2 regions of the Kitasatospora sp. NPDC094016 genome follow, and region 2 is predicted to be linked to the other one. Evidence: riboswitches for the same ligand, from Rfam matches in the RefSeq annotation. Region 2 holds a riboswitch; the other holds the start of a gene.
What was found. A riboswitch is a leader RNA that binds a small molecule or an ion and turns the genes downstream of it on or off. The one in region 2 is predicted to bind thiamine pyrophosphate.

Region 1 (15,053 bases), on a different contig from region 2:
GCAGGTGGGACAGCCCGGGACAGAATCGAAAAAGGCGGGTATCGGCTTGTTGCCGATACCCGCCCTGAGCTGGGTGTTCCTCACCAGCGGAGAGCGTGGGATTCGAACCCACGGTGACGGGTCACGCCACGACAGTTTTCAAGACTGTTCCCTTAGGCCGCTCGGGCAGCTCTCCAGGCGGAGGTCAGCCTAACGGGTCCGGCGGGGTTCGGTGCACACCGTTTCGTGCGGGTGGGGGTCAGCTGTCGCCGTCCCGCTGGCCGAGGGTGACCTTGGTGTTGAACTGCTGGCCGTTGCGGGTGTACTCGACGTCGACGGTCTCGCCGGGCTTGTGCGTCCAGATCCGGCTGACCAGGGCGGGGCCGTTGTCGATCGGCACTCCGCCGAGCTTGGTGATGACGTCGCCCGGCTTGAGACCGGCCTTGTCGGCGGCGCCGCCGGGGGTGACGGCGGGCTGGCCCTGGATGTCGCGGGACTGGATCTGCGCGCCGTCGCCCTTGTAGTCGTCGTTGCGCAGCACGTCGAGCTTGGCGTAGACCGGCTTGCCGGTCTTGATCAGGGTGTCGGCGACCCACTTGGCCTGGTTGATCGGGATGGCGAAGCCGAGGCCGATGCTGCCGGCCCGGCCGTTGGCGGAGGCGTTGGACTGGATCGCCGAGTTGATGCCGATCACCGAGCCGCTGGAGTCGAGCAGCGGGCCGCCGGAGTTGCCGGGGTTGATGGAGGCGTCGGTCTGCAGCGCGTTCATGTAGGAGGACTGGCCGCCGGTCTCGTCGCCGGAGGCGACCGGGCGGTCCTTGGCGCTGACGATGCCGCTGGTGACGGTCGACTCCAGGCCGTACGGCGCACCGATCGCGACGGTGGCGTCACCGACGTTGACCTTGTCGGAGTCGGCCAGCGGAAGCGGGGCCAGCTTGCTCTTCGGCGGGTTGTCGATCTTGACCACGGCGACGTCGTAGCCCTCGGCGTGGCCCAGCACGGACGCGTTGTAGGACGTGCCGTCGGCGAACTTGACGGTCAGTTTGCCGCCGTTGAGGGTCGGCGCGACCACGTGGTTGTTGGTGAGGATGTGGCCCTCGGTGTCGAAGACGAAGCCGGTGCCGGTGCCGGACTCGCCGTTGCCCTGCGCCTTGATGGTGACGACGCTGGGCAGCGCCTTCTGCGCGATGCCGGCGATCGAACCGGGGGCGGGCTCGTTCTTCTGGGTGTTGCTGGCCTGGACGGTGGTGCTGCGGTGGTCGTCGGCGCTGTTGGTGCTGTCGTTGCGGTCCGCGACGGTCACGCCGAGCGCACCGCCGGCCACGCCGGCGACCAGCGCGACGGCGGCGATCAGGGCGACCAGGCCGCCGCCGCGCTTCTTGCGCGGGCCGCCGGGGCCGCCGGGGTAGTCGGCCGGGTAGCCGAGCGGTCCGGCCGGGCCGCCCGGGTAGCCCGCGCCGCCGCCGGCGTCGTGGGCGGCACCCCAGCCGCCGAGCGGCTGGCCGGCGCCGAACGGGTGGTGGCCGGGCGCGGGGTGCGCGGCGGGCGCGCCGGGGGCGGCCGGGGTGCCGTACGGGTCGTGCGGGCCGGCGGCGGGGACGCCGTGGGCCGGGGTGGCGTACGGGTTGGCGCCCGACGGCAGGGCCGGGCTCTCGGCGACGGGTGCGACGGGTGCGACGGGTGCCGCCGGCGCGGCCGGGACCGGCGGGGCGGGCGGCAGGACCGGCGGCGGCGCGTCGATGTAGCCGGCGGCGGCGTCGACCGGGGCGGCCGGCGCGTCGGCGACCGGCGCGGCCGGGGCCTGCGGGGCCTGCGGGGCCACCTCCGGCGCGGGGACCTTGGTGAAGGCCACGGTGGGCTGGTACCCCCCCTCGGCCGGAACACCATCGGCCGCGACGCCCTCCGTCGGCGCGGCCTCAGCCGGTGCGGCCTCGGCGGCCGGAGCGGCCCCGGGCTCGGGGACCCGGCCGAAGGCCAGTGTCGGCTGGTGCCCGCCCGAGGCGTGACCGTCGGAAGCGGGAACAGCCGCCGCCTGGCCGCCCGAGGGCTGCTCCCCCTGCGGCCCGGTGGGCCCAACCTCGCGCTCGGTGCTCACGAACGACCTCCATAGCTGACAGAACCAAGGACCATAGTTTTTCGTACTGCCGATTCGATTGCCGTAAGGACCCCTCTGAATAACTCATAAGAATCCTTAGCCGCCGCCGACAGCCGGGCCGCCGACCAGGCTGTCCTGCGCCGACGACTGGAGGCTCCCCCACCTCCGCCGGGCGTCCCGCGATGCGGGCCGCACACCCCGTGGCCTTGGCGTTCACCCCCGGGCCGGTTAGCCTGTCGCTCACAACTGACACGCGGGAGCTTGGACCAACCAGGCTGAGAGTGCGCTGGTCGACCGTACGCCACGGGATCGTGGGCGGACCGTCGAGGGGGCGCAGACCGCCGGAACCTGTCCGGGTAATGCCGGCGTAGGGAGTATCGGCCATGTCGCCTGCTTCGCCATCCTCTTCTTCGGACGCGCCCGCGTCCAAGGGTTTCCCGGAACCGTCCCCGGCCGCTGACGGCGGTGACAGCGGGCGCACCGGCCCCACCGGCACGGCGACCGCCGTCCTGGACCGCCCGGAGCGTACCGAGGCGCCGCTCGTGCTGGACACCGAGCCGCCGCGCACGCTGCGCTTCCGGGACCACTTCGCGCTCTGGATGAACCTGGGCGTCAGCCTGATCGGCTTCTCCACCGCCGCGACCGTGCTCGGCGCCAAGGGCAGCGAGCTGTCGCTGGCCGCCGCGGTGACCGCGATCGTGGCCGGCACCGTGGTCGGCACCGCGATGCTCGGCGTGGCCGCGCTGATCGGGGCCCGTACCGGCGCGCCCGCGATGGCGAACCTGCGCGGGCTGTTCGGCACCCGGCTGTCGTACGTCCCGACGGTGCTGAACATCGTCCAGTGCGTCGGCTGGGGCGTGTTCGAGCTGCTGACGATCGCGGCGGGCGCGCAGACCGTCGCCCACACCGACGGCTACCGCTGGCTGTTCGTGCTCCTGGCGGGAGCGCTGACCACCGCGCTGACCATCTGGCCGCTGGGCTCGATCGCGGTGCTGCGCCGCTTCGTGGCCGGTGCGGTCGCCGTCGCGATGGTGTACTTCACCGTCCAGCTGGGCCGCCAGGGGGTGCCCGACCCGGGCGCCGGCAACTGGCACGGCTTCCTGGGCGCCACCGACGCGATGATCGCGGTGTCGATCTCCTTCGTCCCGCTGGCCGCCGACTACACCCGGCACTCGCGCACCGCGCGCTCGGCGTTCTGGGGCAGCTTCTCCGGCTACACGATCGCCCAGGTCTGGTGCTACGTGCTCGGCCTGATGGCGCTGCTGCAGTCCGGCGGCGACCCGAACAGGATCTTCGACTCCTTCCTCGGCGTCTGGGCCGGCTGGCTGTTCCTGCTGGTGCTGGTGCTGCGCGAGACGGACCAGTCCTTCGCCAACGTGTACTCGACCGCGATGTCGGTGCAGAACCTGCTGCCGAAGGTGGACCGCCGGGTGCTGACCGGCGGGATCGGCCTGCTGATCACCGTGCTGGCGCTGCAGATCGACAAGTTCACCGACACCTACACCAACTTCCTCGGCCTGATCGGCTCGGTCTTCGTGCCGCTGCTGGCGGTGCTGGCGGTCGACTACTTCTTCGGCGCCGGCCGGTACGGCTGGAACCTCTCCGCCGACGCGCCCTCGCGCCGCCTGATGCTGCTGCCGTGGGTGCTGGGCTTCGCGGTCTACCAGTTCATCGCGCCGACCGCGGTGGCCGGCTGGTGGACGGACTTCTGGACCTCCGCCCAGGCCGCCCTGCACTTCACCCCGCAGGAGTGGACGTCCGCCTCGCTGTTCGCCTTCCTGGTGCCGGCCCTGGTCACCTGGGCTCTCACCCCGCTGACCCGCAGGGCGGCGCAGAGCTGACCGACCGGCACCGAAGACGGCCCCGCGGATTGGGGCCGTCTTCGCCTGCGCGTCACTTCCGCCGCCTATCGTGGGGCCCGTGACCAGCACAGACCCGTCCTCGACGGCGGCGCGCACCACGCCGCCCGTCCAGGTGATCGCCCACCGCGGTTCCTCGCACGCCCTGCCCGAGCACACCCTGGCGGCGTACCGGCGCGCGCTCGACGAGGGCGCGGACGCGGTCGAGTGCGACGTCCGGCTGACCGCCGACGGCGAGCTGGTCTGCGTGCACGACCGCCGGATCGGCCGGGTCTCCAACGGCCAGGGCACCGTCTCGGCGATGACGCTGGCCGAGCTGGAGGCGTACGACTTCGGCGCCTGGAAGACCGGCCGCCCCAGCACCGACCCCGAGCTGCGCGGCGTGCTGCGGCTGGAGCGGCTGCTGGAGCTGGTGGTGGACTGCGGCCGCCCGGTGGACCTGGCGATCGAGACCAAGCACCCGGTGCGCTACCGCGGCCGGGTGGAGACCGAGCTGCTGCGGACGCTCGAACGCTTCAAGATCGGCGCGAGCCGGGAGGGCGAGCGCCCCTCGGCCCGGATCATGAGCTTCTCCTCGGTGGGGCTGAACCGGGTGGCGGCCTCGGCGCCGGAGTACCGGCGGGTGTTCCTGTTCGAACGGACCCTGCCGCTGCTCGGCCGGCTGCGCCCGGGCTCCCCGCTGCCGGGCGGGGCGCGGATCGCCGGGCCCGGCATCGACCTGGTGCGGGCCCGCCCGCAGTTGGTGACGCGGCTGCGCGAGCTGGGGCACGAGGTGCACGTGTGGACCGTGGACGAACCGGCCGACGTGGAACTGTGCCTGGAGCTCGGGGTGTCCGCGATCATCACCAACCGGCCCGCCGAGGTCCTGGCGCAGCTCGGTCGGTGATCCGGCGTCGGTCCGCGGGGCCGCCGCAAATCCACCCGCAAAGCCCGGACACAACCTGATCGTTCTGGTCGGCAGTCAAACCTTCCGGGCGCGTTATTGCCGGAATTCATGCGCCGGTGCGACGCAGGGTGAGCACGGAATGACCTCAGGTCCACCCTCGGTCGCAATCGCTTGAAATGTCCTCGCGGGATCGTCCGGCGGTCGTTTCCGACGCATTACCAAGGGGCATCTCTCCCTCGGCATACGCTGAAGGAGGTCCGGGGGTGGCGTTGATGGTGGCGCGTGAAGTGCCGACTTCATCGACCATGGCAGTGCCGCACGGCCCAGCGAGTGTCGGGGTCGCACGGCGCCGACTGCGTCGAGATCTCGGCGACCGGCAGATACCGGAGCCGGTCATCGATGATGCCGTACTGATCCTTTCCGAACTGCTGAGCAACGCCTGTCGGTACGCCCGTCCGCTCGGCCCGCTGCGGGCCCTGGGGCGCGGCGCCCGGGCCGAGGTGGTGGACCAACTGCTGGTCGGCGTCCCCTCCGGGACGCACTGCGCCCCGGGCGGCCGGGAGCACGAGGAGCACGGGAGCGGAACGGACGGCGGCGTGCTGGTCCGCTGGCAGCTGCACGCCGACGGCGTGCTCACCCTGGAGGTCACCGACGGCGGCGCGACCACCCGGCCGCTGCCCGCAGGACCCTCGCTGACCTCGCGCGGCGGTCGCGGCCTGAACATCGTCGACCAGCTGGCCAGCGACTGGGGCGTGCGCGACGCGCCCGGCGAGGTGACGGTCTGGGCGGCGCTGCCCGCCCGGGCCCGGCACGCCCGGCGCACCGGTGGTGACGCCCGCAGCGCCTGAACCGACGCGCGCTCCTCACCCGTCCGCCCGGCGCGTGCCCGCGCGCCGGGGGAACGTCAGTAGGCTGCCCGGAGCAAAGGACCACCGTTCCCGGGAGAGCCGCACCATGGGCAAGAAGGCCGCCAAGAAGGCGCCGCAGCGTCAGTCCACCACCGCCGTCGCGGGCGAGGTCCCCGTGGTGGGGGCCCGCGAGAACTGCCCCTGCGGTTCGGGCCGCCGGTACAAGGCCTGCCACGGCCGGGAGGCCTCGCACGCGGTGCAGGAGCTGGTGCACCGCCCGTTCGAGGGCCTGTCGGGCGAGGCCGACTGGGTCGCGCTGCGCGAGCTGGTGCCCGCCGCCACGGTGCCGCTGACGCTGGCCGCCGGGGTGGCCGAGGGCGCCGTCGGCGAGGTCCCGTCGGTGACCCTGGCCACCGTGCTGCCGCTGGCCTGGCCGGCCCTGCGCCGCCAGGACGGCTCCATCCTGCTCGGCCTGCAGACCCAGTCCTCCTCCGGCGACCTCAGCCGCGACCTCGCGGACGCCCTGGAGCTGGCGCTGGCCACCGAGCCGGGCAACCCGGTGCCGTCCCGCCGGACCGAGGCGGGCGGACGCCGGCTGCAGGACCTGCTGGACGTCACCGCCGCGTTCACGCCGGCCGTGCACACCGGCTTCGAGTTCTGGCTGGAGGACGCCGAGACCGCGACCGGCGAGGTCGCCGCCTCCCTGGAGCGCGCCAACGCCTCGGCCATCCCGACCGAGAAGCTGGCGAGCGCCGACGCCGCCTACTGGTGCGGCACCCCCGACAAGAACCACCTGCGCTGGGTGATGACCGTGCCCGAGGAGCGGCTGCTGGACGCGCTGGCCCGGCTGAGCGCCGCCGACCAGTCCTCGCTCGGCCCGGACACCCGCCTGGTCGGCTCGTTCCGCGCGCACGGCCTGACCGTCCCGGTCTGGGACCTCCCGCTCGCCATGACCGCCGCCGACTGCGAGAAGCCGGCCGCCGAGTTCGCCGAGCGGCTGGCCTCGGTGCTCGCCGACGAGACCCCGCTGACCGCCGAGGAGCGGCGCGCCCGCGCGAACCTGGTGAACCGTCAGGTCACCTTGAACTAAAGCGCCCGGGATCCGGGTGATACGCGTCACATTGTCGCCATGAAGCCGCAATTTCCGGGCGGGCAGGGCGTCTTGGAAATTGGCGCGGGCGCGGATCCTTGTTACTGTCTAAAGAGTCCGGCCGCTGGTGCATCCCCCGTCGCCAGCGGCCGGATCTTTTGTTTTCCGCAGGGCCCCGACGAGCGGCCCCCGGGAACGGACCGGCGGATCAGTACGCCGAGCGACCGCTGTCCAACCGGACCGTCGCCTCCACCAACTCGCCCAGCAGCGGCCCGACCTGCGGCAGCCACACCCCGCCGTCGGCGTCCGGGCGCGGGGCCAGCACCCAGCGCACCCGGCCGGCCGCTCCGCCGGGCGGCAGCGGCAGGAAGCCGTCCACCCCGTGGTAGCGCAACGAGCCTGGCACCCAAGGGAGTTGAGCGAGCATCTCGCCGAGCGCGTCCAGCGAGTACGGGGCCACCAGCAACGCGTACCGGCCCGGCATCGCCAGCACCGGACCGAGCGGCAGCCGCAGCGCGCCCAGGTAGACCAGCGCCCGGGCGCCGGCCGCCGCCGGGAGGCTGACCGCCGAGACCACCGAACCGGTGGCGGCCAGCACCGGAGCGTCCGGGCTCTGCCGCTCCCACCACCAGCGCACCATCCGGGCGTCCGTGGTGGCGGCCAGCAGCGACGGGTCGTGCGGGTGCGCGCCCGGCACGACGCAGTCCTGGTCGCCGCAGGAGCACTGACCGCCGCGCAGGACGGCCCCCGGCACCACGGGCCAGCGGTGGTCGACGGCGGCCGTCAGGGCCGCGGCGAGCCGGGCAGGGCGCTGACGTGCGACGTCGTCCTGGACGGGGTGGTGGGGGGTGGCGGGCGGACACGGATCTTTCGGGTTCTCACGCATGGCGCTCGTTCCTTTCCCTGACCGCTCGGTTCGCTCCGGCCCGTCGGCACCGCCGGGACTCGTCACGCGGACCCGCGGTGGCACGGCCCCGAAGGCGCGAAGGGGGGCGGGCGGCATGGCGGGCGGCGCGGCGACGACGTGGATCACGGTGTGGAGCACGACATGAGAAGGGCCACGCACTGAAACAGCCCCTGGAACGAGAATCCCGTATGCGACCGGATGGACGCCGCCCGGGCGCGCTTGGTTCCACCGTACGAGTGAGAGACTTCCGGCCAGCCCGGGCCCCGGGCGGCGCGGGCATACGATCCGGACGGCCGCCGGGTCCGTCCCCTCCCTTCTGCCCGCTCCCGGTCCCCTCCATGCCTCCCGGCCGGACCGGCGCGCGGCCAGGCCGTACGCGCCCCCCGACCGGGTCTCGCGGATGTGGAACAGGCCACCGCGTCGTCCTGGATCTGGACATGCCCCAAATGGCCTGTGTAGAAGTGGTGGCATTGCTGTCGATCAATGACGAGTAGTAGCGAATCGAGGCGAAACGCGCCCTTTGGCCGTCATCGCTCCACACCGGCCGTACCTGGGGGTTCCGCATGGCACGTAGCACGTCAGGAGTGGCGGCATGACCGAGTCCCACCCGTCGTCGTCGACACCCTCCGAGCCGGGCGAGCCCGGCAGCGCCGGCGGGCTGACCGTCCTCGAGCCACCGGGCTTCCCCGGCCCCGCCGACGCGCAGGACGGCGCGGCGGACGTCCGCACGGCACCGGCCGCCGGGGTGCAGGACCGTTTGGCCGGACGACTGTCCGATTTCACCAGCCTGCACCGGCACACCGAACAGCTCGCCCGCGCCCGCGGCCTCGCCGACACCCTGGACACCGTCCTCGCCTCCGGCGCCGCCCTGCTCGGCGCCCGCCGCGGCGTCCTGGTCACCCGGATGCCCGGCGGCCGGCCCGGCCAGCCCGTCGGCCTCGGCCTCGACCGCGCCAGCCTCGGCGCGCTGGAGACCGTCCCGCCCGAGCAGAGCCTGCTCGCCAGGCTGCTGCGCGAACAGGACCGGCCCGAACGGCTGCACTCCCCCGACCTCGCCGAGGACCCGGCCACCGGCGCCCGGCTGCGCGAACTCGCCACCCAGCTCGGCCTCGGCGGCTGCTACGGCCTGCCGCTCGCCACCGAGGAGGACGGCCCGCTCGCCGCCGCCCTCTGGTTCTACGACGAGCCCGCCGAACCCACCGAGCGCCAGCGCGAGCTCGCCCACCGCTACGCCGGGATCGCCGCCCCGCTGCTCGCCAAACAGCTGGAGGCGGACAAGGTCCGGCGCACCACCGAGGCGCTGCGCCGCGGCCTGCTGCCCGACCGGCTCCCCCAGCCCGCCGGCCTGCGGCTGGCCGCCCGGATCCTCCCGGCCGGCCTGGACCGCTCCTGCGGCAGCGACTGGTACGACGCCATCCCGCTGCCGGACGGCACCGTCGGCCTCACCGTCGGCTCCGTCTCCGGCGACGGCCCCGGCGCGGGCCCCGGCTCCGCCCCCGGCGCGGCCGCCGCGATGGGCAGGATCCGGGCCGCGCTGCGCGCCTACGCCGTCCTGGAGGGCGAGGACCCGGTGTCCGTCCTCGGCGACCTGGAACTGCTGCTCAAGACCACCGAGCCGGCCCGCACCGCCACCGCCGTCTACGCCTGGGTGGAACCCGAGGAGCGCCGGATCACCCTGGCCGGCGCCGGCCACTGCCCGCCCGTCCTGGTCGGCCGGCACGGCGCCGAGTTCGTGGAGACCTCGCTCTCCGCCCCGCTCGGCATGCTGGCCTGCTGGGAGGCCCCCGGCGTCGAGCTCACCGCCGACCGCGGCGACACCCTGCTGCTCTACACCGAGGGGCTGGCCCGCCGCTGCGGCCCGACCCTGCACGCCGGCCAGGCCAACCTGCGCCGGGCCGCCGCCGACGCCCCGCGCGACGTGCGGATCGACCCGGACCGGCTCTGCGCCCACCTGCTGGCCGTCTGCCCCGACCCCGGCCCCGGACCGGCCACCGACGACCTGCTGCTGCTCGCGGCCCGCTTCGCATAGCCGCCCCGAACAGTCGTCCCGACCCCGAACGGGCGAGCGGCCGGGCGTCCGTACCATGGACGCACGGCCGCCCGCGCGTGTCGCGATCCGACACTCCCCCGAGGGGCGGCGGTACCACCCCAAGGAGGCGTTACACGTGACCGAGGACCGCACGCCCGCAGTGGCCGAGAACCCCGAAGCCGACGGCGGCGACGAGCCGCAGCAGTTCAAGGGCCGCAAGAACGGCCTGTACGGCGAGGTCTCCGACGAGCTGGCCGCCTCGATGAAGACCGGCTGGGCCGACACCGACCTGCACGGCCTCGTCCCGGTCGCCCAGGCCGCGTACGCGGCCGAGCGCCGCGCCCGGCTCTCCGCCGCCTACCCCGGCGAGCGGCTGGTCGTCCCGGCCGGCAACCTGCGGGTGCGCTCCAACGACACCGACTACAGCTTCCGCGCCTCCAGCGAGTACGTGCACCTCACCGGCGACCAGACCGAGGACGCCGTGCTCGTCGCCGAGCCCACCGGCGACGCCGGCCACGAGTTCGCCCTCTACCTGCTGCCCCGCTCCGACCGCGAGAACGGCGAGTTCTGGCTGGACGGCTACGGCGAGCTGTGGGTCGGCCGCCGCAACAGCCTGGGCGAGCAGGAGCAGCTGCTCGGCCTGCCGGCGCGTGACGTGCGCAAGGCCGCCGAGGAACTGGCCGGGCGCACCAAGGACTCCGCGGTGCCCACCCGGATCGTCCGCGGCTACGACGCCGGCCTGGAGGACACCCTGGCCGACGTGCTGGACGCCGACCGGGACGCCGAGTTCAAGGAGTTCCTGAGCGGCCTGCGGCTGGTCAAGGACGAGTGGGAGGTCGGCGAGCTGCGCGCCGCCTGCGACGCCACCGTCAAGGGCTTCACCGACGTGGTCCGCGAGCTCGGCCAGGCCGTCGCCACCTCCGAGCGCTGGATCGAGGGCACCTTCTGGCGCCGCGCCCGGGTCGAGGGCAACGACGTCGGCTACGGCACCATCGCCGCCGCCGGCCCGCACGCCACCACGCTGCACTGGGTCCGCAACGACGGCGACGTCCGCCCCGGCGAGCTGCTGCTGCTGGACGCCGGCGTGGAGACGCACACCCTCTACACCGCCGACGTCACCCGCACCCTGCCGATCGACGGCCGCTTCAACGACCTCCAGCGCAAGATCTACGACGCCGTGTACGACGCCCAGGAGGCCGGCATCGCCGCGGTGAAGCCCGGCGCCCGCTTCCGCGACTTCCACGACGCCTCGCAGCGCGTGCTCGCCGAGCGCCTGCTCGCCTGGGGCCTGCTGGACGCCTCGGCCTACGACGTCGACAAGGTCCTGGAGCTGGGCCTCCAGCGCCGGTGGACCCTGCACGGCACCGGCCACATGCTCGGCCTCGACGTCCACGACTGCGCCCACTCGCGCCGCGAGGAGCACGCCGACGCACTGCTGGTGCCCGGCATGGTCCTCACCGTCGAGCCCGGCCTGTACTTCCAGCAGGACGACCTGACCGTGCCGCAGGAGTACCGCGGCATCGGCGTCCGGATCGAGGACGACATCCTGGTCACCGCCGACGGCAACGAGAACCTCTCGGCCGGCCTGCCGCGCCGCGCCGACGAGGTCGAGGCCTGGATGGCCTCGCTGGCCTGAGCCACGCACCGAGGGCCCGGCCTCCCCGTGGTGGGGAGGCCGGGCCCCCGTGTCACTTGGTGACCTTGACGGAGATCTTCTTGTCGCCGAGCACGGTCAGCTTGCTTCCGTTGTACGGAAGCGTCACCTGCGCCGAGACCGGCATGTCCCCCGGGCCGTTCCCGGCGCCCAGGGTCAGCCGGTAGGTGACCTTCCTGGTCTGCCCCGGGGCCAGGGAGAAGAACGACGCCTGGTCCGCCACCGCGTAGCCCATGTCGCTGCCCGGCCCCATCGACACCGGCCTCCAGGTGTCGCCGTCCTGACGCTCCAGCTTGCCGTCGTTGGGCGCCTGCACGACCTGCACCGGCGGCGAACCCGGGTAGGGCTCCGTGACGACCAGTGGCTGCAACTGGCCGTAGGTGTTCTGGCTGGTGTTCCGGAAGGTCACCGAGAAGGTGACGACCGAGCTCCCCGCCGTCAGCTGCTGACCGGCCGCCAGGCCGTCGAAAGCGACCGTGATGTCGTTCCGGTTGGCCTCCGTGGGCGGCGTCTGGCGGCCGCTCAGGTCGAGGGTGTTGACGATCGTCATCAGTCCGGGCTGGTAGTCGGCCTTGAGGCCGATCGCCGAGACGGACACGAAGTCCTTCGGCAGGGCCCACATCTGGGCCGTGAAGGCGTCGCCGCCGCAGTTGATCTGCCACTGCGACTTGCGTGCCGCACGGCCTGCAACCGTGGGTGTGCTCTTGGTCGGGCCGACACTGTCGATCTGTCCGTTCCTGGTGAGCGTGGGGGAGTAGGCCCACGCCGGGCACCAGGGCTGCGGGGACCATCCGGTGTCGGAATCCAGGTAGGACGGCCCCGGCCAGACCTGCGGCTCCTGGTCCGTGACCGTCAGAAGCACGCCGTGCGGCAGGCAGTCCCCGGCCGAGGCGTCCTGCGGAGCACTCGGGCTCAGGATGCAGAGGCTGTTCGCGGACGGATCGGGATTGACGGCCCGCCAGCCTGGCGGGATCTTGAACCTGGCGCCCCGGAAGGGGTACGTCGTCCCGGCCGGCGCGGTGGTGGCCGGGGTGGTGGCGGGGGTGGTGGGCGGCGCCGTCGTCCGGGTGCCGGCCGACGTCGGGTCGGAGAGGGGGGCGACGGTCCCCGGGTCGGCGGCGGGGCTGCCGGTGTCCGGCGAGGTGGCCGTGGGGGTCGGGGCGGCGGTCGGCTCGGGGGACGGGCTCGGCGAGGTCGTCATGGTGGCGGCCGGTGGGGGGACGTCCTGCTTGGCCAGCGGGTCGCCGTGGAAGGTGAGCAGGCCGATCGCCAGCGAAGCGGCCAGCGCGAAGACCGGCACGGCGGTCAGGTAGACCGGGCGCAACCGCCGCACCCGGCCGCGCGGAGATCGCGCCGGGCGCAGGGTGCGCGCGGTGATCAGCGAGGCGCGGGCGTCCATCGCCTCGCGCAGCAGCCGTTCGGTCGCCGTCTCGGCCGGCCCGTCACCGTCTCGGCCTCCGCTCTCGCGGCCGGGGAGCTTGTCGGTCATCGAACCTTCTCCAGATGCTTTTCCAAGGCGTCCAGGGCCCGGCTGGCGGTGGACTTCACGGCACCCCGGGACAGCCCCAGGGTCTCGGCGATCTGCGCCTCCGACAGGTCGGACCAGTAGCGCAGCACCAGCACCTCGCGCTGGCGGGGGGTCAGCTCCTGCATGGCCGCGAGCACCCTCCGGTGCTCGTCGTTGAGCACCGCGTGGTCCTCCGCGGAGGCGGCGTCGGGCTCGTGCGGCGGGACGTACTCGCGGGCGGTCTTCCGGCGGCGCAGCATCGACCGGGCGCCGTTGACCACCGCGGTGCGCAGGTAGCCGAGCGCGTTGTCCAGGTCGTCCAGGTGCTCGCCGTACCGCTGGTAGAGCTGGGTGAAGGCCTCCTGGACGACGTCCTCGGCCAGGTCCTGGTGGTCGACCAGGAGGACGGCCATCCGCACCAGGCCCAGCCGGTGGGCGTGGTACAGGTCGGTCAGGGTGGGCCGGTCCTCCGCGGGCCTGCGCCCGCCGCGCAGCAGCCGGAAGCCGGAGCGGCGCTGTACCGACTGCTCGTCGCCCGGGCCGGCGGACACCTCGCCGGCCTCCTGCGCGCCGAACAGCACGGCGACCACTGCGCGAACGGAGAAACCGCGCCCCCTCGTCGGCCCGGCGATCGGCCCGATGGCCATGGACATGCGCGTTTCCGCTTTCCCCCGGGACGGTGGCGGCTCTCGCCGGACCGTCAGGACTCCTGATCAAGATCGTGATCGGGGAGATCCTGACAGCCACCCTCGGCCCGCCTCTCTCCGCCCCCGTACCAATGGACGTGTGACCGGGGTGGAGGTTGCAGGTGGATCCGAGGAAGATTCCCGGGCGGCCGAAACGGCTACACTCACCGCCATCCCGCCACCCGTCAGCAGGGGGTCCGCATGGCCGAGCAGCACGTCGAGGGCCCGGTCGACACCGGGCCGGGCCCGGTGCCCGTCGTCATCGGCCCCCGCCCGGAACCGGTGCACCACGTCGCGGTGTACGCCTTCGCGGGCATGGCGCCCTTCGAGCTCGGCGTGGTGGTGGAGGTGTTCGGCCTGGCCCGGCCCGAACTGGGCGGCCTGCTGGCAGCGCCCTGGTACGGGCTGAAGGTGTGCGCCGACCGGCCCGGGACGGCGCTGGACGCGGTGGGCGGGTTCGCGCTGACCGCCCGGCACGGGCTGGACGACCTGGCCGCGGCCGACACGGTGGTGGTCCCCGGGGTGCCGAACGCGTTCGGCGGCGCGGTCTCCCCCGGGCTGGTCGCCGCGCTGCGGACGGCACACGAGCGCGGCGCCCGGATCGTCTCGATCTGCTCGGGCGCCTTCGCGCTGGCCGCCGCCGGACTGCTGGACGGGCGGGAGGCGACCACCCACTGGCGGTACGCCGACCTGCTCCAGCAGCGCCACCCGGACGTGCGGGTCAACCCGGACGTGCTGTACGTCGACAACGGGAACGTGCTCACCAGCGCGGGCAGCGCCGCCGGGATCGACCTCTGCCTGCACCTGGTCCGCCGCGACCACGGCGCCAAGGTGGCCAACAGCGTGGCCCGCCGCTTCGTGGTGGCGCCGCACCGGGACGGCGGGCAGGCCCAGTTCATCGAGGCCGCCGTCCGCCCGGTCGACGAGGAGGACGACGGGGTCGCCCGCAGCATGCAGTGGGCGATGGGACACCTGGCGTCCCCGCTGACCATCTCGCTGCTGGCCCGCGCCGCCCGGATGTCGGACCGCTCGTACCTGCGGCACTTCACGGCCCGCAACGGCACCAGCCCGATGCGCTGGGTCGTCACCCAGCGCATCGCGGCCAGCCTGCCGTTGCTGGAGTCACCGGAGGGGACGGTGGAGGAGATCGCGGCGGCGGTCGGCTTCGAGAGCGCCGCGACCTTCCGCCACCACTTCGGCCGGGTGATGCGCACCTCCCCGACCGCCTACCGGCGCTCCTTCGGGCGCGGGGTCGCGTAGCCCCCTCGGCCACGCGGCCCGGCATCAGGCTGTTGTCATGCCTTCTCGTGCCGGTCCGCGTTGGCGAGGATGGCGTCGTGCAGCCACTGCGCCAGGCCCGGGGCGAGGTTCTCGTAGGTGGTGGTCCACCTCGGGTCCGAGACGTACAGCCCGGCCAGGCCGCGGTGGACGGTGAACGTGCAGTCGTAGAAGTTCCGGCGGATGTGCTGCCGGTGCGCCTCGGCGAGGTCCGCGGCGGCGGCGCCGTCGGCGG
Region 2 (15,053 bases):
GCGTCTCGGCGGAGCACATCCGCAACAAGCTGAAGACCCTGCTGCAGATGGCCGCCGTGCTGACGTACGCGGCCTCGGTGCCGGTCGTGAAGGTGGGCCGGATCGCCGGCCAGTACTCCAAGCCGCGCTCCAAGTCGACCGAGACCCGCGACGGCGTGACGCTGCCGGTCTACCGCGGCGACTCGGTGAACGGCTTCGAGTTCACCCCCGAGTCCCGCATCCCGGACCCGGAGCGCCTCAAGCGGATGTACAACGCGTCCGCCGCGACGCTCAACCTGGTGCGCGCGTTCACCACCGGTGGTTACGCGGACCTGCGCCAGGTGCACGCCTGGAACCAGGACTTCGTGCGCAACTCGCCGGCCGGCCAGCGCTACGAGCAGCTCGCCCGGGAGATCGACAACGCCCTGGCGTTCATGAACGCCTGCGGTGTGGCGCCGGAGGAGTTCAAGACCGTCGAGTTCTTCTCCTCGCACGAGGCACTGATCCTCGACTACGAGACCGCGCTGACCCGCGTGGACTCGCGCACCGGCGAGCTGTACGACGTCTCCGGCCACATGGTGTGGATCGGTGAGCGCACCCGCCAGCTGGACCACGCGCACATCGAGTTCGCCTCGAAGGTCCGCAACCCGATCGGCGTCAAGCTCGGCCCGACCACCTCGGTCGACGAGGCCCTGACCCTGATCGAGAAGCTGGACCCGGAGCGCGAGCCCGGCCGCCTCACCTTCATCACCCGGATGGGCGCGGGCAAGGTCCGCGACCACCTGCCCACCCTGGTGGAGAAGGTCACCGCGTCCGGCGCCCAGCCGGTGTGGATCTGCGACCCGATGCACGGCAACACCTTCGAGGCCTCCAGCGGCCACAAGACCCGCAGCTTCGACGACGTGCTCGACGAGGTCAAGGGCTTCTTCGAGGTGCACCGCGCGCTGGGCACCCACCCGGGCGGCATCCACGTGGAGCTGACCGGCGACGACGTGACCGAGTGCGTCGGCGGTGGCGACGAGGTGCTGGTCGACGACCTGCACCAGCGCTACGAGACGGCCTGCGACCCGCGCCTCAACCGCAGCCAGTCGCTGGACCTGGCGTTCCTGGTGGCGGAGATGTACCGCGGCCAGTGAGCTGCCACTGGTGAGCCGCCACCGGCGGGTCACCGCTGAGCGAGTGTGACGAAAGCCCCTCCGGATTCGGGGTCCCCGAGCCCGGAGGGGCTTTTTCGTACCCGGATCGCCGGGTAAGGTGAGGCTTAGTGAAGTAAGGCAAGCCTTAGTCAAGATCGTTCCGCCAGTCGGCGGCGCACCACCCGGGAGAGTCCGCGATGTACGTGTGCATGTGCCATGCGGTCACCGAGGACCAGGTGAAGAAGGCGATCGACGCCGGGGCCGGCACCCCGCGCCAGATCGCCCGGGGCTGCAAGGCCGGCACCGACTGCGGATCCTGCGTCCGCCGGATCCAGGCCCTGCTCGGCGAGCACGGCGCCAGGCCCTGCCCGACCGCCCGCCTCGCCGCGAAGCTCGGCCTGGCCGACCCCGAGGCCGAGGTCGCGCCCGCACCGGTGGCCGCCGCGGCTCCCGCCACCTTGGCCCCGGTCGCCCCGCTGCGCGCGGCCTGAGGGCTCAGGAGTCCGGCTGCTCGATCACCTGGGCGAGGTAGAGCGCCTCGCCGAGCTTCTCCAGGAGCTCCAGCTGGGTGTCGAGGTAGTCGATGTGCTGCTCCTCGTCGGCCAGGATGTCCTCGAAGATGTTCGCCGAGGTGACGTCGTTCTTGGCGCGCATCACCACGATCCCGCGCTTCAGCCGGTCGATCGCCTCGACCTCGATCTGGCGGTCAGCCTCGAACATCTCCTTGACCGTCTGGCCGATCCGGACGTGGAACAGCCGCTGGTAGTTCGGCAGCCCGTCCAGGAAGAGGATCCGGTCGGTGAGGGTCTCGGCGTGCTTCATCTCGTCGAAGGACTCGTGCCGGGTGTACTTGGCGAGCTTCGTCCAGCCGAAGTTCTCCTGCATCTTGGCGTGCAGGAAGTACTGGTTGATCGCGGTGAGCTCCGCGGTGAGCTGCTCGTTGAGGAACTCGATGACCTCTGGGTCGCCCTGCATGGCTGGTGCCTCCCTGCGCTACGGCCTGTTGTGACTCCTGCGCTGCGCATCCTGGCATCGAAATGGGAGAAAGTTCCAGTAAGTTCACACTCACTAGGACATGTTTCGGAATATCCGATTTCGGCCGATACGGGCTCGACCACCGGTTATTGGGGATGGGGCGCGTGGCCGCGTCAAGGGGCGCGCACGGCGCGTCGGCCGCCGTCTGTCACCATGGAGTCATGGGTCAGTCCGAACAAGAACCGTTTCCGCCGTCTGACCCGAGGCTCCCCCCGGGGCAGCGCGTGCAGCGCGGCTGGCCCGCCCTGCACTACGGGCCCGTACCCCGCTTCAAGCCGCTGACCTGGGACCTCCAGGTGTTCGGCGCCACCGCCTCGGCGGAGAAGCACAGCTGGGACTTCGAGGCCTTCCATGCCCTGCCGCGCACCACCGTCGTCGCCGACCTGCACTGCGTCACCAAGTTCACGCTGCTCGGCAACGAGTGGTCGGGCGTGCCGGCCGCCGCCCTCCTCGACCTGGAGCCCCCCGCACCCGGCGTCACCCACGTGATGGTCTGGGCCGAGTACGGCTACAGCGCCAACCTGCGGCTGGCCGACTTCGCCGACCCGCGGACGATCTTCGCCACCCACCGCAACGGCGAGCCGCTGACCGCCGAGCACGGTTTCCCCGTCCGGCTGATCGTCCCCGGGCTGTACGCCTGGAAGGGCCCCAAGTGGGTGCGCGCGGTGGAGTACATGCGGGCCGACCGCCGGGGCTTCTGGGAGGAGCGCGGCTACCACAACCTCGCCGACCCGTGGCGCGAGCAGCGCTACTCCCACCAGGAGGGGCCGGGCGACGGCCCGCTGCGCTGAGGGTGAGCCGACGTCCGGAGGAGTCCCCTCAGGAGCGAGGAATCCCCTTACGAGGAATCCCCTTAGAAGAAGGGGAAGTTGACCGTCACCGCGGTGTGCTGCGGGCGCCGCTCGCCGGCCGCCGGGGACTGGCTGGACACCTTGCCGGTGCCGAACAGGTTGACCCCGCTGGTCTGCATCGTGAAGCCGGCCGCCTGGAGCGCCTTCGCCGCGTCGTCCTTGCTCATCCCGGTGACGTCCGGGACGGGCACCATGCCCTTGCTGACCACCAGCGAGACCGCGGTGTTCTCCTGGAGCAGCTGCCCGGCCGCCGGCGAACTGCTGATCACCACGCCCTCCGGCACGGTGTCGTCGTACGTCCCGGTCACGCCGCCCCTGGTCAGCTGGGCCGCGGTCAGCGCGTCGGCTGCCTGGTCGGCGGTCTTCCCGGCCAGGTCCGGCACCGCGATCCGCTTGGGGCCCCTGGAGACGGTCACCGTCACGGTGTCGCTCTTGCGGGTCCGCGCGCCCACCCCGGGATCGGTGGCGATCACCTGCCCGGCCGGGACGCTCTCGCTGAACACCTCGACGAAGCGGCCGTGCATGCCGTCCTTGTCCAGGATCCGCTGCGCCTCGGCCCGGTCCTTGCCGAGCACGCCGGGCACCGGCCCGTACAGCCCCTGGGACAGCCCGTACGTCGCGCCGCCGACCGCCAGCACCAGGGCGGTCAGCGCGGCCGCCCAGATCAGCGGCTTGCGGGGGAGGCGGCGCAGCAGGCTGGGCCGGCGCCCGCGCACCGGGGTCGGCTCGTCGTACGGGCGCGGCTCGACCAGCAGCTGGTCCAGCAGCTCCGCCGGCACGTCCAGCACGCTGGTGGGCTCCGGCGCCGCGGCGTCGACGGGCCCCGCCGGCTGCTGGATCACCGACGTCGGCTCGCTGGTCGGGTAGCGCGGGCTGGGCCGGGTGGAGGCCGGCGGCTCGGCGTCCAGCTCGGCCGGGGTGAGCGTGCGGCGGATCCGCTGGAGGGCGGCGAGCAGTTCGACCGCGTCGTACGGGCGGTCCTCGGCCGTCCGGGCGCAGGCGCCGGCCACTATGGCGTCCAGCCCGGGGCCGACGGCCGGGGCGATCAGCGAGGGGGCGGGGACGTCCTCGTGCAGGTGCTTGTACATCACCTGGACGGGGTTGTCGCCGGTGTGCGGGCGGCGGCCGGTGAGCATCTCGTAGAGCAGGATGCCGGCCGCGTAGACGTCGACCCGCTGGTCTGTGGGGGCGTCCGGGAGGATCTGTTCGGGGGCCAGGTAGGAGACGGTGCCGAGGACCGTGCCGCCGGTCGCGGTGCTGGTCGAGGTGGGCGCGCCGTCGGCGGTGCCGAGGACCCGGACCAGACCGAAGTCGGCGACCTTGACCAGCCCGTCCTCGGTGATCAGCACGTTCTCCGGCTTGACGTCCCGGTGCACCAGGCCGGCCCGGTGGGCGGCGCCGAGGGCGGCCAGCACCGGCTCCAGCACGTCCAGCGCGGCCCGCACGGACAGCGCGCCGCGGTCGCGCAGCAGGTCCCGCAGGGTGCGGCCGGGCACGTACTCCATGGCGAGGAAGACGTTCGCGCCGTCCGCGCCCTGGTCGAAGACGTTCACCACGTTCGGGTGGGAGAGCCGGGCGACGGCCTTGGCCTCGCGGATGAACCGGGCGGTGAAGCCGTCGTCCCCGGCCAGCGCGGGGTGCATCACCTTGAGGGCGACGACCCGGTCCAGCCGGGTGTCGGTGCCCTTGTAGACGGTGGACATCCCGCCGGTCGCGATGCGCTGCTCGACCCGGTACCGGCCGTCGAGCAGGGTACCGATCAAGGGGTCGTGCAATGCCATGTCCACCCGGAGAGTCTAGAGCTCCGGGTGTCGGCCGGGCCCGGAGGGCATCGCCTCCGGGCCCGGCTGTGCCCGGTTTGTGACACGGCACACGCGGGCGGGCGCCGGGCGTCCCGGCGTCAGAACGCCGGGTGCTCGCGGGTGTCCAGCTCCGCCCGGCCGGCCATCGCGGAGGAGGCCTCGGCGTGGAACCGGCGCGGGATGCGGCCGGCCCGGTGGGCGAACCGGCCCGCCTCGGCGGCGTGCCGCATCGCCTCGGCCATCAGCACCGGGTCCTGCGCCCTGGTCACCGCGGAGGCGAGCATCACCGCCGCGCAGCCCAGTTCCATCGCCAGCGCGACGTCCGAGGCGGTGCCGGCGCCCGCGTCCAGGATCACCGGGACGCCCGCGCCCTCCACGATCAGCTGGAAGTTGTGCGGGTTGCGGATGCCCAGGCCGGAGCCGATCGGAGAGCCCAGCGGCATGATCGCCGCGCAGCCGACGTCCTCCAGCTTGCGCGCCAGCACCGGGTCGTCGTTGGTGTACGGCAGCACCGTGAAGCCGTCGTCGACCAGGGTCTCGGCGGCGTCCAGCAGCTCGATCGGGTCCGGCAGGAGGGTCCGCTCGTCGGCGATCACCTCCAGCTTCACCCAGTCGGTGCCGAGCGCCTCGCGGGCCAGCCGGGCGGTCAGCACGGCCTCCCCGGCGGTGAAGCAGCCCGCCGTGTTGGGCAGCACCCGGATGCCGTTGCGGGTCAGCACGTCCAGGACGGAGCCCTGGGTGCCGGCGTCGACCCGGCGCATCGCCACGGTGGTCAGTTCGGTGCCGGAGGCCAGCAGCGCCCGTTCCAGGATCTCCAGGCTGGGTGCGCCGCCGGTGCCCATGATCAGCCGGGAGCCGAAGGACTCCCCGGCGATGGTCAACAGGTCGTCAGCCATGTCAGCCTCCCTGGACGGCGGTGAGGATCTCGATCCGGTCGCCCGCCGACAGTTCCGTGGCAGGCCACGAACTGCGCGGCACGACGGCCTCGTTGAGGGCGGCGGCGACGCCGCTGTGGGCGGCGCTGAGGGTGGCCACCACCTCCGCGAGGGTGGTCGTGGCGGACACCCGGCGGGGCTCGCCGTTGACGGTCAGCCCGATCTCGGCCGGTGCGGGCTGGGTCGGTGCGGCCTGGGCCGGTGCGGTCTGGGGTGGTGCGATCTCGGTCATGCGGAGGCCTTCGCGGTGGAGCGGTCGGGGGAGAACCGGGTGGGTGTGAACGGCTGTGCGAGCTCGGGGAGTTCGCCGGTCGCCAGGTACTCGGCGAGCAGGTCGGCGGTCACCGGGGTGAGCAGCACGCCGTTGCGGTAGTGGCCGGTGGCGGCGACCAGTCCGGGCAGCGCGGTCGGGCCCAGCAGCGGGGCGTTGTCCGGCGAGCCGGGCCGCAGCCCGGCCGAGGTCTCCAGCAGCGGGAGTTCGGTGATGCCCGGCACCAACTCGTGGGCGTCGCGCAGCAGTTCGTACACCCCGCCGGCGGTGACGGTGGTGTCGTAGCCCTGCTCCTCGGTGGTCGCGCCGATCACCAGCTCGCCGTTCTCCCGGGGCACCAGGTACAGGTGCTGTCCGCGCACCACCGCGCGCACGTTGCGGGACAGGAACGGCCGGTACGCCTCGGGGATCCGCAGCCGCAGGATCTGCCCCTTCACCGGGCGGACGGCCGGCAGCACGCCATCCGGCAGCCCGGGCAGCCGGTGGCTGTGCGGGCCGGCCGCGAGCACCACCTGGTCGGCCCGCGCGGTCTCGCCGGTGCCGAGCCGGGCGCCGACCGCGCGGCCGCCCTCGACCAGCAGCCCGACGGCCTCGGCCCGGTGGAGCACGACCCCGGCGAGCTCGCAGGCGGCCACCAGGGCGGTCAGCAGGCGGCGCGGATCCACCTGGTGGTCGTCCGCGACGTGCAGGCCGCCGCGCACGCCGGGGGCGAGCATCGGCTCCAACCTGCGGGCCTCCCGGCCGGTCAGCCAGGACGAGTCCAGGCCGAGCCGCTGGTGGAAGGCGTGCAGCTCGCGCAGTTCCTCGCGGTCGTCGGAGTCCAGCGCGACGGCGATCGTGCCGCACCGGCGGTACCCGGTGTCCAGGCCGCCGCTCGCCTCGGTGAGCTCGGCGGCGAAGTCCCCGTACCGCTGGTTGGAGGCCATGCCGAGGCGCAGCAGCGGCTCCTCCCCGTACTGCAGCTCGGTGACCGGGGCGAGCATCCCGGCCGCGACCCCGGCCGCCCCGCCGCCGGGGGAGGGGTCGACCACGACGATGTTCCTCAGCCCGCGCTGCGCGGCGCGCCAGGCGACGGCGAGGCCGATGACGCCCCCGCCGATCACCAGCACGTCGGCGTGGGTTTCCTCGGGCAAGCGTGACAAGGCTGCTCTTCTCCCTTCGCCGGAATGACCCGGATCAGGTTCGGACGGTCGCGGGCCGTGCCAGCCCGCCTCTCAGCCCGGTACGCCGGGCTCCCGTGATGGTGCCCCCACCATAACGCCGGGGGCGGGCCCGGCCGAAGGCCCGTACGCGGGGTGGACGGGCCGGTGGCCCCGGCAGGGCGCTGAGTACAGTGACGGGCGTGGCAGAGCTGAACGGAACGGATCGGGTGGTCGTCGTCGGGGCCGGGCTGGCCGGGGCGCAGTGCGCCCTGAAGCTGCGGCAGGGCGGTTGGCGGGGGCGGATCACGCTGGTCGGGGAGGAGCCGCACGCGCCGTACGACCGGCCGCCGCTCTCCAAGGACGTGCTGCTCGGCAAGGCCGACGCCACCACCCTGGACATCGACTTCCCGCACCTGGGCGTCGAACTGCTCACCGGCCGCCGCGCCACCGGCCTCACCCCCGGCGTGCTGCACACCGACGCCGGTGACCTCCGGTACGACGCCCTGGTGATCGCCACCGGCGCCACCCCGCGCGCCCTGCCCGGCGCCGAGCGCGCGCACCTGCTGCACACCCTGGACGACGCGCTGGCGCTGCGCGCCCTGCTGCGGCCCGGCCTGCGGCTGGTGCTGGTCGGCGCGGGCTGGATCGGCGCCGAGGTGTCCACCGCCGCCCGCGCGGCCGGCTGCGAGGTGACGGTGGTCGAGGCGGGCCCGGCGCCCGTCCCCGGCGCGCTGCCGGCCGAGGTCGGTTCGGCGATGGCCGCCTGGTACGCCGAGGCCGGCGTCGACCTGCGCTGCGGGGTCGGCGTGGCCGCCGTCGAGGAGGGCGCGGTGCTGCTGGCGGACGGCTCGCACCTGCCCGCCGACGAGGTCGTGGTCGGCGTCGGCGCCCGGCCCGCGACGGGCTGGCTGGCCGGTTCCGGCGTCGAGCTGGACGACACCGGCGCCGTTCTGGTCGACGAACGGCTGCGCACCGGCCTGCCCGGCGTCTTCGCGGCCGGGGACTGCGTCAGCTACCCGTCCGCCCGCTCCGGCGCCCGGCTGGCCGTCCAGCACTGGGACCACGCGTTGCAGTCCGGCGAGGCCGTGGCGGCCGCCGTCCTCGGCGCGGACGCGCCGCCGTACGACCCGGTGCCGTACTTCTGGTCGGAGCAGTTCGGGCGGATGGTCCAGTACGCCGGGCGGCACGCCGAGGGCGACGAACTGCTGTGGCGCGGCGGCCCGCAGGACGCCTCCTGGACGGTGCTCTGGCTGCGCGACGGGGTGCCGAGCGCGCTGCTGGCCGTCGACCGGCCGCGCGACCTGACCCAGGGCCGCCGGCTGATCGAGCGCGGTACCGCGCTGGACCGGGCCCGTGCGGCGGACCCCTCGGTGCCGCTGAAGTCGGCGGTCGCGGGGTAGCGGCTGGTGCGCGGGGGGCTGTGGAGGTGGCAGTCTGGTGGCGTGAGTGAGATTGAAAGCAAGATCGAAGCCCTGGTTTCCGAGTGGATGTACCTGCCCGACATCTCGGAGCAGTGGGGGGTGCGTGTCACCGAGGTGCGCGACCTGGTCCGCAGCGGCGGGCTGATCGCCGTCCGGCGGGGCCCCAACAAGTCGCTGCAGGTCCCTGCGGCGTTCATCGACGGCCAGGGGCTGGTCAAGCACCTGTCCGGCACCCTGACCGTGCTGCGCGACTGCGGGTACAACGACGTGGAGATCCTGGAGTGGCTCTTCACCGAGGACCCGTCGCTGCCCGGCAGCCCGATCCAGGCGCTGCAGGAGAACCGCGGCACCGAGGTCAAGCGGCGCGCCCAGGCGATGCTGATCTGATGGCGGCGGACGCACCGCGCCGGCGGCTGGCCGACGCCCGGCTGTACCTGTGCACCGACGCCCGCCGGGAGCAGGGCGACCTCGCCCAGTTCCTGGACGCGGCGCTGGCGGGCGGGGTGGACATCGTCCAGCTCCGCGACAAGGGCCTGGAGGCCAAGCAGGAACTGGAGGCCCTGGAGGTCTTCGCGGACGCCTGCCGCCGCCACGGCAAGCTGCTGGCCGTCAACGACCGCGCCGACGTCGCGCACGCGGTCCGGCCGGACGTGCTGCACCTCGGGCAGGACGACCTGCCGGTGCCGGCCGCCCGGGCGATCCTCGGCGACGAGGTGCTGATCGGCCGGTCCTGCCACGCCGAGTCCGAGGTGGACGCGGCGCTCGCCGAGCCCGGCGTGGACTACTTCTGCACCGGCCCGGTCTGGCCGACCCCGACCAAGCCGGGCCGCCCGGCGCCGGGCCTCGGCCTGGTCTCGTACGCGGCGAAGCAGAGCACCGACCGGCCGTGGTTCGCCATCGGCGGCATCGACCTCGGCAACCTCGACGAGGTGCTGGCCGCGGGCGCCCGCCGGGTCGTCGTGGTCCGTGCGATCACGGCCGCCGACGACCCGCAGGCCGCCGCCGCCGAGCTCGCCCGGCGGGTGCGCTCGGCCTGACGGCCCCGGGGGCCGTCACCGTCCTCCGTACCTGCGGATCCCCCTGGGGGCGGATCTCAGTACTTGCGGACGGTGGCGGCCTCGGCCAGGGCCAGCAGCACCGTGCGGGCCTGCTCGTCGGCCAGCGGCGCCGCCTCCAGCGCGGCCAGGCACTGCCGCATCAGCTCGTCGATCCGGCGCTCCACCCGCTCGGGCGCGCCGCTGCGGGCCACCAGGTCGCGCAGCCCGGTGACCTCCTCGGGCGCCAGGTCCGGCGCGCCGAGCCGCTCGTCCAGGTGCCGGGCGTCGGCGGCCGGCAGGCCCCGCATCGCGTGCGCCACCAACAGGGTGCGCTTGCCCTCGCGCAGGTCGTCCCCGGCCGGCTTGCCGGTGACCGCGGGGTCGCCGAAGACACCGAGCAGGTCGTCCCGCAGCTGGAAGGCCTCGCCCAGCGGCAGCCCGAACGCCCCCAGCGCCGCCACCTGCTCCGGGCCGGCCCCGGCCAGCAGCGCGCCGACCTGGAGGGGCCGCTCGATCGTGTACTTCGCCGACTTGTAGTGCAGCACCGTCTGCGCCCGGTCGAGCGCGCCCTCGTCGGCGGAGTCGCCGGCCACCGGCTCCAGGACGTCCAGGTACTGGCCGACCATGACCTCGGTGCGCATCAGGTCGAACACCGGCTTGGCGGCCAGCACGGCGGCGGGCTCCAGGCCCGAGCGCAGGAACAGCTCGTCGCACCAGATCAGCAGCAGGTCGCCGAGCAGCACCGCCGCCGAGGCGCCGTACTGCTCGCGGTCGCCGCGCCAGCCGTTCGCCCGGTGCAGTGCCTCGAAGCGGCGGTGGATCGAGGGCAGGCCGCGGCGGGTGTCGCTGCGGTCCATCAGGTCGTCGTGCACCAGGGCGCTCGCCTGGAGCAGTTCCAGCGCGGCCGCCGCGTTCGCGATGCCCTCGCCGCCGGCCGGGCCGCCGGCGGCGCGCCAGCCCCAGTAGCAGAAGGCCGGGCGCAGCCGCTTGCCGCCGTCCAGCAGGAAGTCGCGCAGGGCGTCGGCGGCGGGCACGAGCTGCGGGGAGATCTTGTCCAGCAGGGCGGACTGGCCGTCCATGAACGCGGCGAGGGCGGCGTTGACGCGCGCGCGGACGTCCTCCACGTCTATGGGGTTGGCCGGCCGGTTGCTGGACGAGGTCACGATGAGGCTCCGCTGGTTCGCTGGGGTGCAGCAAGCGTAGCGGGGTGGCCGGGAACGGATGTGCGAGCGGGCGTGTGCGCGGGCGTGCGGGCACACCGGGCGCGGGCCCCGAACGCCGGTCGGAATTCGTCGGACCTCCGGACGGAGTATCGTCCACCGCTTGTCTCAATCCGTGGTACCGAGTTGTCCGGCCCCTTCGAACGCCCGATAACCTGCCAGCATGGCACTCGGCATCGCTTCCACCAGACCGGACCGCGCACTGACGGTCCGCGAACTCCTGGCAGCCGGAAAGCGGTCCTTCTCCTTCGAGTTCATGCCCCCGCGCACCGAGGTCGGCGAGCAGCGACTCTGGGACGCCATCCGCCGGCTCGAACCGCTGGACCCGAACTTCGTCTGCATGACGTACGGCGCCGGCGGCTCCTCGCGCGAGCGCACCGTCAACATGGTCGGCCGGATCGCCACCGAGACCACGCTGACCCCGGTCGCCCACCTGACCGCCGTCGACCACTCGATCGCCGAACTGCGCAACATCATCGGCCAGTACGCCGACCAGGGCGTGCGCAACGTCCTCGCCGTCCGGGGGGACCCGCCCGGCGACCCGATGGGCGAATGGGTCAAGCACCCCGACGGCGTCACGTACGCGTACGAGCTGGTCGAGCTGATCAAGGGCATCGGCGACTTCTGCGTCGGCGTCGCCGCCTCGCCGAACATGCACCCGCGCTCCACCGGCTGGGACGAGGACATCCGGCACTTCGTCGGCAAGGTCCGGGCGGGCGCCGACTACGCGATCACCCAGATGTTCTTCGAGGTCGACGACTACCTGCGGCTGCGCGACCGGGTCACCGCCGCCGGCTGCGAGACGCCGATCATCCCGGAGATCATGCCGGTCACCAACGCCAAGCAGCTGGAGCGCTTCCCCCAGCTGAGCGGCTCCGCCTTCCCCGCCGACCTGGAGGCCCGGCTGCGGGCCGCCGTCGACGACCCGGCGGCGCTGCGCGCGATCGGCATGGAACACGCCACCGCGATGGCCGAACGCCTCCTCGCCGAGGGCGCGCCCGGCCTGCACTTCATCACGCTCAACCACTCCACGGCGACGCTGGAGATCTACCAGAACCTCGGCCTGCACCAGCGCCACGCGTAGGCCCCGCCGGGGCCCCGCTCCGGGCCGATCGGGGCCCGCGGGCCCGGCCGTTCACGAGCCCGTCACCGCCCCGACGGTGCCGGGCTCGGTCGTGTGCGCCCCGGCCGCGACCGGCGGGAACGCGATGCGGTACCCCGGCCGTTGAACCGGTACAGTCGCCGCACACGCGCGGCGAGCGCGGGCACGCGACTGGAGGTAGCGGGCGGATGGGCATCGGATACCTGCTGCTGTACGTCGCGTTGGCGGTGGTGGCGCTCTGGCTGGTCGCCGAGGTCCTGCTGCAGAACCGGGCGCCGCTGCACTGGCGGGCCCTCGCGCTGGTCGGCTTCCTCGCAGTGGCCGCCGGCATGGTGCTCGGCTCCGTCCCGGTGATCGGCGCCGGCGCCGCCCTCTTCGCGGCCGGCCAGACCTTCGTCACCCTCTCCGTCAAGCGCGGCTACCGGGCCGGCTGGTCGCTGCGCAAGGCCGACGGCTCGCTGCCCGGCCCGCTCGCCAAGGTGCCCCTGCTCGGCGCCCTCACCGGCGGCGCGGCCGCCGTGGCCGCGGTCGAGGCCACCGAGAAGCGGATCGGTGAGGTCAGCGCCGTCGAGGAGGCCCCGGTCGCGGCCCCCGCCCCGGTGGCCGAGGACGTCCCCGAGGTCGAGCAGACGGCCGCCTTCGAGATGCAGGAACTCGCCCAGGACGGCGTCTACGCGCCCGCCTACTACGAGCAGCAGCAGGCGCAGGCGCCGCACGACCCCTACGCCGAGGCCTACCAGTCCGGCTACGACAGCGCCGCCCAGCCGCAGCCGGCCTACGAGCAGCAGCAGTGGCAGAGCCAGCAGCAGCCCGCCTTCGCCTACGACCAGGGCTACGGGGCCTACCCCCAGCAGTCCGACCCGTACAACGGCTACCCGCAGCAGGACCAGTACCAGTCCTACCCGCAGCAGCAGCCCGGCTGGGAGCAGCACCCCCAGCAGCAGTGGCAGACGCCGCAGCAGCACCCCGAGCAGCACCTGGAGCAGCACCCCGGCCAGCAGCCGGGCCAGCACCACCCGGGCATCCCGCAGCAGCAGTCCTACGACCACACCTACGGCTACCAGCAGCAGAACACCTGGCCCCAGGGCTGAGTTCCGGCGCCAGGGCCGCTACGCCGGGCCGATCAGGTCGGCGGCGACGCAGGCGGACATGCCGGCCCGGGCCAGTCCGCCGCCGGGGTGGGCCGCCCCGCCGATCAGGTAGAGGCCGGGGACGGGCGACTCGTTGGCGGGCTGGAGCCATCCGCCGCCGTCTCCGGCGAGCGCGGGGCGGGGGACCGACCCGCCGAGGGCGCCGGTCTCCCGGCGGGTGTCGTCCGGGGTCCGCACGACCCGCCACAGCACCCGTTCGCGCAGGCCCAGGCCGGCGGCGTCGGCGTGCGCCAGCAGCTGGTCCGCGTAGCGCTCGGCGACCCCGGGCGCCGTCCAGTCGACGTCGCCCTGGGCGGGGACGGTCGCGGTCAGCACCACGCTCTCGTGCGCGTCGTCGGGGCGCAGCGAGGGATCGTCCGGGCGCAGCACCTGGAGGGTGGGGCGCTCGCAGGGCGGGGCCGAGAGGGTCAGGGCGTTCTGCTCGGCCGCCGGGTCGGCGGCGTGCACCACCGTCCGGTGCGGGGTGCCGGCCGGCCGGGCGCCGCGCAGCGCGAGCAGCACGCTGAACCGGCCGGGCACCTCGAACGGCTCCCAGTGGTCGGGTCCGAGCTCCGGCCACCGGGCGAGGCCGTCACGGAACAGCGCCCTGGTGTCCATCGAGGAGACCACCAGGTCCGCGTCGATCCGCCCGTCCGGGGTGTCGACGCCGCGGGCCCGGCCGTCCTCGACCAGCACCTCGGTGACCGGGGTGTCGAAGCGGAACTCCACCTTGCGCAGCTCGCAGCGCCGGTGCACCGCGTCCGCCAGGGCCCGCAGGCCGCCCCGGACGTACCAGACGCCGAAGGACTGCTCCATGTACGGCAGCACGGTGGCCCCGGCGGGGGCGGACCCGGGGAGCAGGCCGAAGCGCAGGGCGTGCTCCGCCAGCAGGGCGGTGAGGCCGGGGTGGCCGCCGAGTTCGCGGGCGGCGACGTCGGCGAGGGTCCACGGGCGGGGCCGGCCGAGCCGGGCGAGCAGGCCGCGCCGGGGCGGGACGGGGTAGGGGTCGGTGTGCAGCGGCGACCGGTCGGCCGGGAGCGGCTCCTCCAGGAGCGGGCGGCGGGTGGCCTCCCAGACCGTCCGGCCGTGGTTCATGACCGCGCTCCAGCGGGCGCCCGAGCCGGCGCCGAAGGCGGCGTCCAGGGACTGGCTGACGCCGCCGCGGGAGGCGTTGGGCAGGCTGACGGCGGTGCCGTCCGGGAACAGGTGCCGGCTCTCCGGGTCCACCGGGGCGAGGTCGACGAGCTGCTCCAGCGGCTCCTTGCCGGTCTTCAGCGCGAGGTCGCGGTAGACGGCCGGGAGGGTCAGCAGGCCGGGGCCGGTGTCGAAGGCGAAGCCCTCGCGCTCGTACCGGCCGACCATGCCCCCGTACGTGCCGCCGGCCTCGCAGACCGTCACCCGGTGTCCGAGGGTGGCCAGCCTGGAGGCCGCCGCGAGCCCGCTCATTCCTGCGCCGATGATGACGATCCGTGCCATGGCACCTGATCCTAGGCCGTGACCTGGGCCGGGCCCGGCGGGCGTCCTCCTCAGGGCCTCGGGACGTACGGCCGGTCCGCCTCCTGCTCGCGGGCGGCGGACCGGGCGTCGCGGGCGGCGCGGCGTTCGCGGCGGCGGGCCCGGAAGGCGCGGATCCGGTTGACCGCGAACCAGACCAGCAGCAGGCCGACGGCGAGCAGGACGGCGGCGATCGAGGCGGCCAGCCAGGGGTGGAAGATCGCCAGGGAGACCAGCCCGGCCACCGACAGGTCCTCCGCCATGCTGACCGCGATGTTGCTGACCGGTTCGGGCGAGGTGTTGACCGCCATCCGCAGCGAGGCCTTGACCAGGTGGCTGACCAGCGCCGTGGTGCCGCCCATCGCGCCCGCCGCGACCTCGCCGAGCGAGCCCGGGTCGGTGCTCGCGATCAGCGCGCCGACGGTGGCGCCCGCGATCGGCCGGATCACGGTGTGCACGGAGTCCCAGAGGCTGTCGACGAACGGGATCTTGTCGGCC

Region 1: linked by a shared signal. The riboswitch ahead of ABT015_RS03960 (purine-cytosine permease family protein) and the one ahead of thiO (glycine oxidase ThiO) in region 2 are both predicted to bind thiamine pyrophosphate.

The regions. Positions count from the first base shown of each region.
Region 1 is NZ_JBEOUK010000003.1:95,275-110,327, forward strand. It holds tRNA gene ABT015_RS03950 (tRNA-Ser) at 88-175, opposite strand; gene ABT015_RS03955 (S1C family serine protease) at 239-2,074, opposite strand; TPP riboswitch at 2,318-2,465, shown strand; gene ABT015_RS03960 (purine-cytosine permease family protein) at 2,458-3,915, shown strand; gene ABT015_RS03965 (glycerophosphodiester phosphodiesterase family protein) at 3,995-4,819, shown strand; gene ABT015_RS03970 (ATP-binding protein) at 5,125-5,667, shown strand; gene ABT015_RS03975 (DUF5926 family protein) at 5,774-6,757, shown strand; gene ABT015_RS03980 (bifunctional DNA primase/polymerase) at 6,966-7,643, opposite strand; gene ABT015_RS03985 (PP2C family protein-serine/threonine phosphatase) at 8,257-9,693, shown strand; gene ABT015_RS03990 (aminopeptidase P family protein) at 9,830-11,329, shown strand; gene ABT015_RS03995 (hypothetical protein) at 11,382-12,836, opposite strand; gene ABT015_RS04000 (RNA polymerase sigma factor) at 12,833-13,507, opposite strand; gene ABT015_RS04005 (helix-turn-helix domain-containing protein) at 13,823-14,800, shown strand; gene ABT015_RS04010 (MerR family transcriptional regulator) at 14,836-15,053, opposite strand, start outside.
Region 2 is NZ_JBEOUK010000041.1:55,208-70,260, reverse strand. It holds gene ABT015_RS29535 (class II 3-deoxy-7-phosphoheptulonate synthase) at 1-1,115, shown strand, start outside; gene ABT015_RS29530 ((2Fe-2S)-binding protein) at 1,313-1,606, shown strand; gene bfr (bacterioferritin) at 1,611-2,090, opposite strand; gene ABT015_RS29520 (molybdopterin-dependent oxidoreductase) at 2,312-2,941, shown strand; gene pknB (Stk1 family PASTA domain-containing Ser/Thr kinase) at 3,004-4,788, opposite strand; gene ABT015_RS29510 (thiazole synthase) at 4,902-5,699, opposite strand; gene thiS (sulfur carrier protein ThiS) at 5,701-5,970, opposite strand; gene thiO (glycine oxidase ThiO) at 5,967-7,142, opposite strand; TPP riboswitch at 7,146-7,258, opposite strand; gene ABT015_RS29495 (NAD(P)/FAD-dependent oxidoreductase) at 7,343-8,551, shown strand; gene ABT015_RS29490 (Rv2175c family DNA-binding protein) at 8,594-8,959, shown strand; gene thiE (thiamine phosphate synthase) at 8,959-9,609, shown strand; gene ABT015_RS29480 (polyprenyl synthetase family protein) at 9,666-10,772, opposite strand; gene metF (methylenetetrahydrofolate reductase [NAD(P)H]) at 10,993-11,913, shown strand; gene ABT015_RS29470 (hypothetical protein) at 12,120-13,022, shown strand; gene ABT015_RS29465 (phytoene desaturase family protein) at 13,041-14,537, opposite strand; gene ABT015_RS29460 (DUF4126 domain-containing protein) at 14,588-15,053, opposite strand, start outside.